DNA from 3 places in the Nonomuraea sp. NPDC049269 genome. Region 3 is predicted to be linked to each of the others. Evidence: riboswitches for the same ligand, from Rfam matches in the RefSeq annotation. Region 3 holds a riboswitch; each other region holds the start of a gene.
The links. Region 3 has a riboswitch for cobalamin ahead of cobN (cobaltochelatase subunit CobN). Riboswitches for the same ligand answer to the same signal wherever they lie in the genome.
Positions count from the first base shown of each region.

Region 1: another riboswitch for cobalamin. It lies ahead of ACGFNP_RS29600 (ribonucleoside-diphosphate reductase subunit alpha); the one in region 3 lies ahead of cobN (cobaltochelatase subunit CobN).
Region 2: another riboswitch for cobalamin. It lies ahead of ACGFNP_RS55525 (ABC transporter substrate-binding protein); the one in region 3 lies ahead of cobN (cobaltochelatase subunit CobN).

Region 1 covers NZ_JBICSO010000005.1:446,395-449,661, reverse strand. Annotated here, with positions in the region: gene ACGFNP_RS29600 (ribonucleoside-diphosphate reductase subunit alpha) at 1-1,752, opposite strand, end outside; cobalamin riboswitch at 1,878-2,087, opposite strand; gene ACGFNP_RS29595 (tripartite tricarboxylate transporter substrate-binding protein) at 2,092-3,057, opposite strand; gene ACGFNP_RS29590 (SAM-dependent methyltransferase) at 3,178-3,267, opposite strand, start outside.
Region 2 covers NZ_JBICSO010000013.1:322,378-325,644, reverse strand. Annotated here, with positions in the region: gene ACGFNP_RS55535 (SDR family NAD(P)-dependent oxidoreductase) at 1-247, shown strand, start outside; gene ACGFNP_RS55530 (Gfo/Idh/MocA family oxidoreductase) at 283-1,143, shown strand; cobalamin riboswitch at 1,151-1,271, shown strand; gene ACGFNP_RS55525 (ABC transporter substrate-binding protein) at 1,343-2,290, shown strand; gene ACGFNP_RS55520 (iron ABC transporter permease) at 2,305-3,267, shown strand, end outside.
Region 3 covers NZ_JBICSO010000007.1:238,421-241,687, forward strand. Annotated here, with positions in the region: gene cobN (cobaltochelatase subunit CobN) at 1-1,699, opposite strand, end outside; cobalamin riboswitch at 1,730-1,937, opposite strand; gene cobG (precorrin-3B synthase) at 1,951-3,189, shown strand; gene ACGFNP_RS36685 (precorrin-8X methylmutase) at 3,228-3,267, shown strand, end outside.

The DNA of each region.
Region 1 (3,267 bases), on a different contig from region 3:
ACCCGACAGCGTCTCGCGCTTGAACACGTTGGACACCTGCGGCTCGATGCACTCGTAGCAACCGGCGATGGAGGCGATCGTCGCGGTCGGCGCGATGGCGACCATCAGCGAGTTGCGCAGCCCGGTCGTGGCGATCTTCGCGCGCAGCGCGTCCCAGCGCGGCGACCCGGCGGCGGCGTAGTGGTCGGGGTGCAGGACGCCGCCCGCCGCCCTGGTGTCGGCGTACGACGGGTGCCGGCCGCGCTCGACGGCCAGGTCGGCGGAGGTGTCGTAGGCGGCCAGGGCGATCTCCTCGGCGACGCGCGTGGACAGACCCAGCGCCTCGGGCGAGTCGAACGGCAGCCTGAGCGCGAAGAACACGTCGGCCAGGCCCATCACGCCGAGCCCGATCGGCCGCCAGCGCTTGTTGGCCGCCTCGGCCTCGGGCGTCGGGTAGAAGCCCAGGTCGATGGTCCGGTCCAGGAAGCGCACGGCCGTACGGACGGTCTGGCGCAGCCGGTCCCAGTCGACGCCGCCGTCGACCAGGTGGGCGGCGAGGTTGATCGAGCCCAGGTTGCAGACCGCCGTCTCGCCGTCGCTGGTGACCTCGAGGATCTCGGTGCACAGGTTGGACAGGTGGATGACGTTCTCGGGCCTGGCCGTCTGGTTGGAGGTGCGGTTGGCGGCGTCCTTGAACGTCATCCAGCCGTTGCCGGTCTGGGCGAGGGTACGCATCATCCGCCCGTACAGGGTCCGGGCGGGCAACTGCCGGGTGTAGCGGCCCTCGGCCTCGTAGGCGCGGTAGGCGCGGGTGAACGCCTCGCCGTACAGGTCGGTGAGGTCGGGGACCTCCTTGGGGTCGAACAGCGACCAGACCTCGTCGGCCTCCACCCGGCGCATGAACTCGTCCGGCACCCAGTTGGCCAGGTTCAGGTTGTGCGTACGTCGGGCGTCCTCGCCCGTGTTGTCGCGGAGCTCCAGGAACTCCTCGACATCGGCGTGCCAGGTCTCCAGGTAGACGCAGGCCGCACCCTTGCGACGGCCGCCCTGGTTGACCGCGGCGACGGAGGAGTCGAGCGTGCGCAGCCAGGGCACGATGCCGTTGGAATGCCCGTTGGTCCCCCTGATGAGGGATCCGCGCGAGCGCACCCGGGTCCAGGCGATGCCGATGCCTCCGGCGTACTTCGACAACCTGGCCACCTGCCCGTAGCGGTCGTAGATCGACTCCAGCTCGTCGCGCGGCGAGTCGAGCAGGAAGCACGACGACAGCTGCGGCCGGCGCGAACCCGAGTTGAACAGCGTCGGCGAGCTCGGCAGGTACGACAGCGTGGACATGAGGGCGTAGAGCTCGGCGGCCTCGGCGACCGTCTCCGACAGCCCGCAGGCCACGCGCAGCAGGAAGTGCTGGGGCCGTTCGAGCACCGCCCGCGACTCCGGGTGACGCAGCAGGTAGCGGTCGTAGACCGTACGCAGGCCGAAGTACTCGAAGCGCTCGTCCGCCTCGCCGGAGACGAGCGCGTCGAGCTCGGCGGCGTTGGCGCCGACGAACGCGGCGAGCGAGTCCTGGATCAGCCCTGCGGCGTGGGTGGCGGCGATGGACTCGGAGAAGGTCCGCACGCCGTGCCCGGCCGCCTCGTCGGCGATCTCCTCGGCCAGGAGCCGGGCGGCGACCCGGGAGTTCGCCGGGTCGGTGATCACCCGGGCGGCGGCCTCCTCGATGGCCAGCCGCCGGTCGGCGGTGGCCGACCGCGGATCGACAATGGTCTGCGTCACGTGCTCTCTCCTCGCGAGCTCATCCTCGTGAGGGCGCGCGAGAGCACGGCGGCGCTGGAGTTCTCGGCCGCGACGCCCCCGGCCCTCCCTCGAGGCCCTGGACACTTCGATGGGCGGAGCCGGGTGGCTCCCCCAACGTCACCGGCAGGTCTTCGGGCTCGCGGGCGTGGTCCTGCCCACTACTGGGCCGGCTTCCTACTGGCCGTCGCTTCCCGGATCTCTCCAGTGCTCGTGACGGCGGTCGTTCCCGCTCACCGCTGCGGGGCAGCCCCGGAATCGCACCAGGTTCCCTTTTGCTCCGCCCCGAGGGGCGAACCAGCGACGACCAGGATCCTACATCTAGTGGCCCTTCTCGCAACTACCCCAGCATGTTGTGTCAGCCGTGTCGAGCATGCCGAGATCGCGGAGCACGGCCCTGGTCCTGCCGATCTCCGAGGCGAGCCACTGTTCGAAGTCGTCGCCGCTGAGCGGGATCGAGGTCCAGCCCTCCGTGCGGCAGGCCGCCCGCCAGGTGGCGGACTCCGTGACCTCGTCGCAGAGCCGGATGGCGAAGTCCTTCCTGTCCTCGGTCATCCCCTCGGGCCCGACCGCCGCGCACCAGTCGGCGAAGTCGAGCCGCACCCCGCACTCCAGCAGGCTCGGCGCCTCGACACCGTCCACCCGGCGCGCGCTGGAGACGGCGAGCACCCGGACCCAGCCCTTGTCGATGGCCTTGCGCCAGTCCGCGAGCGTGCCGGTCGCCGCCGCGGCCTTGCCGCCGAGAAGCGCCGACGTGGCCTCCGCGCTGCCGGGGAAGCCGGTGTAGTCGACCTGCCGGGTGTCGGCGCCGAGCCCCTTGGCGATCAGCCCGAACAGCAGGTGGTCGGGCTCGCCCTGCGGCCCGCCCGTCAGCGGCGTACGGTCGGGGTGGGCGAGCAGGTGCGCGCCGAACTGGTCGAAGGTGGCGAACTTGGAGTTGGCGGGCACCACCACGACCTCGATCTGGCCGGTGAGCCTGGCCAGCGGCGTGGCGGTGTCGAGCAGGGACAGCCCGTTGTTGAGCTCGGTCGCGGCCAGCGCGGGCAGCCCTGTGACGGTGATCCTGGTGGCGGGCGGGGTGCCGGAGACCGGGAAACCCTCCCCGCGGGCGGCCTCGACGAGGGCCCGGGCGACGCGGGCCCAGCGTCCGCCACCGGGAACGATCGCGAACCGGCCCAGCATGCGGGCCGCGCTGACGGCGCTGCTTCCGAGGTTGCTCTCCGTGCCACACCCTGTCGCGCAGGCCATCATCCCAAGGCCGAGCGCGAAGAACCCCCGTCGGCGCATGGCGGTCCCTCCCCTCGCACCCCAGCAACTACCCCACGTCACCGACACTTAACCCATCGTCACACATCGGGCACTCACTACCGGAGATCACGAAAAGTCACGAAAAGCTCGGGAGCGCTTCTAGGAGTGCTTCTGGCCGACGCCGACGAGCAGGTACGAGGGCAGCGAGGGCTCGCTGACCAGCCTGGGCCGGTCGGGACGCCAGTCGGG
Region 2 (3,267 bases), on a different contig from region 3:
CGTCGCCCCCGCCCTGGTCCTGACCGACGTGGCCGCGCAGGCCCTCGGCCGGGACCGGCTGGCCGACAAGGCGGCCGAGCGCCTGCTGCCCTGGGCCTGCACCCCGGAGGACGTGGCCGACCTCGTCGCCTTCCTCACCTCGGGCGAGTCGCGGTGCATCACGGGACAGACCATCGTCATCGACTCCGGCACCCTCGCCCACCGCCCCGAGCATGCCCTGCGCCAATGGCGCGACGCCGCTGAATGACTCTAGGGTTCTTCAAGCGGATCAAAGGGGGATGTATGGAGCCGGTGTCGGTCGGTTTGATCGGAGCGGGGCCGTGGGCGGAGCGCGCGCACGCGCCGATGCTGGTCAAGAGTCCGTATCTCCGTTTCGCCGGGGTATGGGCGCGCCGTCCGGAGGCCGCCGCCGGGCTGGGGGCGCCGGTGTTCGAGCGGATCGAGGAGCTGTTCGACGCGTGCGAGGCCGTGGCGTTCTGCGTGCCGCCGGGCGTACAGGCCGAGTTGGGGGTGCGCGCCGCGCGGGCCGGGAAGGCGCTGCTGCTGGAGAAGCCGCTCGCCGACTCACTGGAGAACGCGCGGCGCCTCGCGGACGCCGTGCGCGAGGCCGGGGTGGCCTCGCAGCTCGTCCTCACCATGCGCTACACCACGCAGGTCAGAGAGTTCCTGGCGCGCTGCGCCGGCATCGAGGCGTTCGGCGGCCACGCCGCGAACATCTCCAACGTCCTGCTGGGCGGCCACCCCTTCGGCACCCCGTGGCGGCTCCAGCGCGGCGCGCTCCTGGACGTCGGGCCGCACGTGATCGACCTGCTCGACGCCGCGCTCGGCCCGGTGACCGGCGTACGCGCGCACGGGAACCCGCTCGGCTGGACCGGCCTGCTGCTCGACCACGAGGGCGGCGCGGTCAGCGAGGCGTCGCTGAGCATGGCCGCCGCCGGCGACCTGCCGCCATCGAGCATCGCGGTGTACGGCAGAACGGGCAACGCGGTGCTGCTGCCCGGCGACGACGATCCGTTCGCGACCATCGCCGAGGAGTTCGCGCGGACCGTACGCCAGGGCGGCGGACACCCGCTGGACGCGGCCCACGGGCTCCGGCTGCAGCGGATCATCGCCGAGGCGGAGACCCAGTTGGCCACCCCTTGACTTAGCTTCCATCCGGAGCATTGATAGCGTCTGTCCGACGCGCAGAGTTGCAGCGAAGTCCGGTGCGAGTCCGGCGCTGTCCCGCAACTGTCATAGCCAGGTCGCCTGCCTCCGCGCTGACGTCATCAACCCTCGTGGAAAAGGGTGATCCGTCGCTCTCAGCGGGTCTCTCGGTTCCGACAGTGTGAAAGGACTTCTCGTGAGGCCCGTACGCACGGCCTTCGCGGGCGCGCTGCTGGGAACGCTCGTTCTGACCGGATGCGGCCAGAACAGCACTACCACCACCCCGTCACCCGCGAGCTCAACCGGCTCGACCGGCTCCACCGCCTACCCCGTAACGGTCGAGGCGGCCAACGGCAAGGTCACCATCGCCAAGAAGCCGGAGCGGATCGTCTCGCTCTCCGCCAGCCACACCGAGACGCTCTTCGCCATCGGCGCGGGCCCCCAGGTCATCGCGGTGGACGACCAGTCCAACTACCCGGCCGGCGTCCCCAAGACCGACCTGTCCGGCTTCAAGCCGAACGTCGAGGCCATCGTCGCCCAGAAGCCCGACCTGGTCGTCGTCTCCAACGACATCGACAAGGTGGTCGCCGAGCTGGGCAAGCTGAACGTGCCGGTCCTCCTGGAACCGGCCGCCACCAAGCTCGACGAGGCGTACGACGAGATCACCGACCTCGGCGCCGCCACTGGCAACACCGACAAGGCCGGACAAGTCGTGACAGGCATGAAGACGGCCCTGGACAAGCTCGCGGCGAACGCCCCCAAGGGCAAAAAACTCACCTACTACCACGAACTCGACCAGACCCCCTACGCTGCGACGTCGAGCACGTTCATCGGGCAGATCTACGGCATGTTCGGCCTCACCAACATCGCCGACAAGGCGCCGGACCCGGCGGGCGGTTATCCCAAGCTGTCGGCGGAGTTCGTCGCCCAGGCCGACCCCGACCTGATCTTCCTGGCGGACGTGAAGTGCTGCCAGCAGAGCAGGGACACGCTGGCCAAGCGGCCCGGCTGGAAGGGACTGTCGGCCATCAAGAGCGACCAGGTGATCCAGCTCGACGACGACCTCGCCTCGCGCTGGGGCCCGCGGGTCGTCGACCTGGCCCAGTCCATCAGTGACGCGGTCGCCAAGGCGGCCACCCGCTAGTGAGGTCCAGCCTGATGTGGACGGTGGGTGCGCTGGGCGTGCTCGCCGTCTCCATGGTGGCCGGGCTGCTCGGCGGGGCCGCCGACATCTCGCCGTGGCAGGTGGTGCTCCAGGCGGTCGACTGGCTGCCGTACGTGCACGTGGACTCGGGGCTGGCGCCCGTGGAACAGGGGCTGCTGTTCGAGCTGCGGCTGCCCAGAGTGCTGGTGGCGGCCGTGGTCGGCGGGCTGCTGGCCATCGCGGGGGCCGGCTACCAGGGGGTGTTCCGCAACCCGCTGGCCGACCCGTACCTGCTCGGCGCCGCCGCCGGAGCCGGGCTGACCACCACCGTGGTCATCGTGCTCGTGCCGACCCCCGTGGTCGGCATCCCGGTGGCCGCCTTCGTGGGGGCCGTGGGCGGGGTGTTCCTGGCGTACGTGCTCGGGAACACCGCCGGCCGCGCGGGCGGCACCGCCACGCTGGTGCTCGCCGGGGTGGCCGTCACCTCGTTCCTCACCGCGATCCAGACGTTCATCCAGCAGTTCAAGGTCGAGGAGTTGCAGCGCATCTACTCCTGGATCCTGGGCGACGTGGGCGGCGGGTGGGACCAGTTCTGGCTGGTGCTGCCGTACGCCGTCGTCTCTTCGGTGCTGCTGCTCGCGCACGGGCGGATGCTCGACGTGCTCTCGGTGGGGGACGAGGAGGCCACCAGCCTGGGCGTGCGGGCCGGTCGGGTCCGGCTGGCGGTCCTGCTGGCCGCGTCCCTGGCCACCGCGGCGGCCGTGGCGGTGAGCGGTCTCATCGGGTTCGTCGGCATTGTCATCCCGCATGTGGTCAGGCGGCTGGCGGGCGGCTCGTACCGGATCGTGCTGCCGCTGTCGCTGATCGGCGGCGCCGCCTTCCTCGTGCTCGCCGACCTGATCGCGCGCACCGTCATCGCCCCCGCCGAGCTGCCCATCGGGGTGGTCACCATGTTCGTCGGCGCGCCGTTCTTCGTG
Region 3 (3,267 bases):
GCACCGCGTGCGCCCGCCGCTTGGCCTGCGTACCCTCGCCCGGGTCGTTCACCAGGAACGGGTACACGAGCGGCAGATCACCCAGCGCCGCGTCCGTGCCGCACGAGGCGGACATACCGGCCGACTTGCCCGGCAGCCACTCCAGGTTGCCGTGCTTGCCCACGTGCACCATCGCGTGCGCGCCGAACTCCTTCGACAGCCAGCGGTACGCGGCCAGGTAGTGGTGGCTGGGCGGCAGGTCGGGGTCGTGGTAGATGGCGATCGGGTTCTCGCCGAATCCGCGCGGCGGTTGCACCATCACCACCACGTTGCCCGCCCGCAGCGCGGCCAGCACGATGGCGCCCTCGTGCACGAACAGCTCGCCCGGTGGCGGGCCCCAATGGCGTTCCATGTCCGCGCGCAGGTCGCCGGGCAGCGTGCGGTACCACTGCCCGTAGGACTCCGCGGAGATGCGCACGGGGTTGCCCGCGAGATGCTCCTCGGTCAGCCAGTCCTGGTCCTGGCCGCCCGCGGCGATCAGCGCGTGGATCAGCGCGTCGCCGTCCTGCTCGGCCACGCCGGGAAAGCCGTCCCCCAGGTCGTAGCCCGCCTCGGCGAGTCTGGCGAGCAGTCGCACCGTGCTGGCGGGGGTGTCCAGGCCGACCGCGTTGCCGACCCTGGAGTGCTTGGTCGGGTACGCCGACAGCATCACGACCAGGCGGCGCTCGGCGGGCGGGGTGTGCCTGAGCAGGCCGTGCCGTACAGCGAGGCCGGCGACCCGTGCGGCCCGCTCGGCGTCGGCGACGTAGACCGTCAGCCCGTCCTCGTCGATCTCCTTGAACGAGAACGGCACCGTGATGATCCGCCCGTCGAACTCGGGGATCGCCACCTGGGAGGCGGCGTCGAGCGGAGACAGACCGTCGTCGTTCTCCTCCCACGCCTGTCTGCTGGTCGTCAGGCAGAGCCCCTGCAGGATCGGCACGTCCAGCTCGGCCAGCGCGCCCACGTCCCACGCCTCGTCGTCGCCACCGGCGCCCGCGGTGGCCGGACGGGAGCCGCCCGCGGCCAGTACGGTCACCACCAGCGCGTCCGCGGTACGCAGGAGGTCGAGCAGACCGGCCTCCGCGGTGCGGAGTGAGGAGCAGAAAATGGGCAGCGCCCGTCCGCCCTTGTCCTCGACCGCCTGGCACAGGGTCTCGACGAACGCGGTGTTGCCCGCCACGTGATGCGCCCGGTAGTAGAGCACGCCGACCACCGGCCCGCTCTCCCCCCGCGCGGTGCGCTCCAGGCGGCCCCAGGTGGGCGTGGGCTCGGGCCGGGCGAACCCGCGGCCGGTCAGCAGAACGGTGTCGGACAGGAAGGCGTGCAGCTCGGTCAGGTTGGCGGGCCCGCCGTGCGCCAGGTACGCGTGCGCCTCCGCGCAGACGCCACCGCTGACCGTGGACAGCTCCATCAGCTCGGCGTCTGGGGCCTGCTCGCCACCGAGCACCACCACCGGGCGCGGTCCCGCCAGCAGGTGGTCCAGCCCTTCCTCCCAGGCCCGGCGCCCGCCCAGCAGTCGTACCACGACCAGGTCGACACCCTCCAGCAGGGCGGGCAGGTCCTCGGCCGCCAGCCTGGCGGGGTTGCCCAGGCGGTAGGCGGCACCGCCGGCCCGAGCGCTCAGCAGGTCGGTGTCGGAAGTCGAGAGCAGCAGGACGGTATGGCTGTCGCCGAGCACGGCGCAATCCTCCCTCGGGGTCCTCGCCCCAGTAGCGGGTGTCACGACGGCAGGAGTCTCCTGGCTCCCGGATCAGCGCTCGCCCCGGCCTTCCCATCCGTCGCCGGACAGTGGCCTTCGTGGGGTTCGCTCCCCGGTCACAGTGGCGGGACCGCGCCGGTTTCGCACCGGCTTCCTCCCTTTGCCATCGCCTCCCGATCAGACCACGGCAGGGGCGACCACCGCAAGAAACTGGCGTTACCATCCTCTTCGTGTCCATAGCCGACTTTTCCGGACGTGTGCGCCCCGACGCCTGTCCGGGGGCGCTACAGGTGCACGAGGCCGCCGACGGCCCGCTTGCTCGGGTCCGCCTGCCCGGCGGCGCGGTGTCGGCCGCCCAGCTTCGCGAGCTGGCCGCCTGCGCCACCGACCTGGGCTCCGGGGTGATCGAGCTGACGTCCCGGGCGAACGTCCAGGTGCGCGGCCTGCGCTCGGCCACCGCCTTCGCCGAGCGGATGGCCTTTGTTGGGTTGCTGCCGTCGGCCGCGCACGAGCGGGTACGCAACATCGTCGCCTCGCCCCTGAGCGGACGCGGACCCGCGGGCCTGCTCGACACGCAGCCGCTGGTGGAGGCGCTGGACCAGGCGCTGTGCGCGTGTCTCCGGCTGGCCGGGCTGCCGGGACGGTTCCTGTTCGCGCTGGACGACGGGAGTGGCGACGTGGTGGGGCTCGGCGCGGACGTCACGTTCGTTGGGGGCACCGGCCGGCTGCTTCTGGCGGGGAGGGACTCCGGGCTCTCCTTGCGTGGGGAGGCGGCCGTGTCCTACATGATCGCCGCAGCCGAGGCGTTCCTCGACGAACGGGAGAGCGCCTCCGCGCTTGATACCGAGGTCCGGCAGGAGAGCGCCTCCGTGCGCGAGGGCGAGGCCCAGCGTGACAGCACCGCGTGGCGGATCGGGGAGCTGGAGGACGGCGCCGCCAGGATCGCCGCCCGGCTGGGCGGCGTCGCGGTCGACAGCCCGCCATTCGCTCCGGAGACACGGGGTGCGGGGCTCACCGAGCAGCGGGACGGGCGCGTGGCGCTGGAGGCGGTGGTTCCGCTCGGCCGGTTGACCGCCGCCCAGGCCCGCGCGATCGCCGCCGCCGCCGAATCCGGCGTCGCCGTGCGGCTGACGCCGTGGCGGACCGTGGTGCTCCTCGATCTGCCGCCATCCCACGCCGACCACGTGGCGCGGGCGCTCGACGCCGCCGGGCTGGTGACCGATCCGGCGTCGCCCTGGGTGGGCGTGACCGCCTGTACCGGCCGCCCCGGCTGTGCGAAAGCGCTGGCCGACGTACGGGAGGACGCGCGGCGCTGGGTGGCGGACCGCGATGGCCCCACGGCCATGCCCGTGCACTGGGCCGGTTGTGAGCGGCGTTGCGGGCTGCCCCGGGGGCCGGTCATCCAAATGGTCGCCACAGCCGACGGATACGTCGCCGCAACCGACGGGCACGTCACCACAACCGACTGATACGCCGCCACAACCGACGGATACCAGGAAAGGCAGCAGTGACCGACTACATCCGTGACGGCGCCGAGATCTACCGGC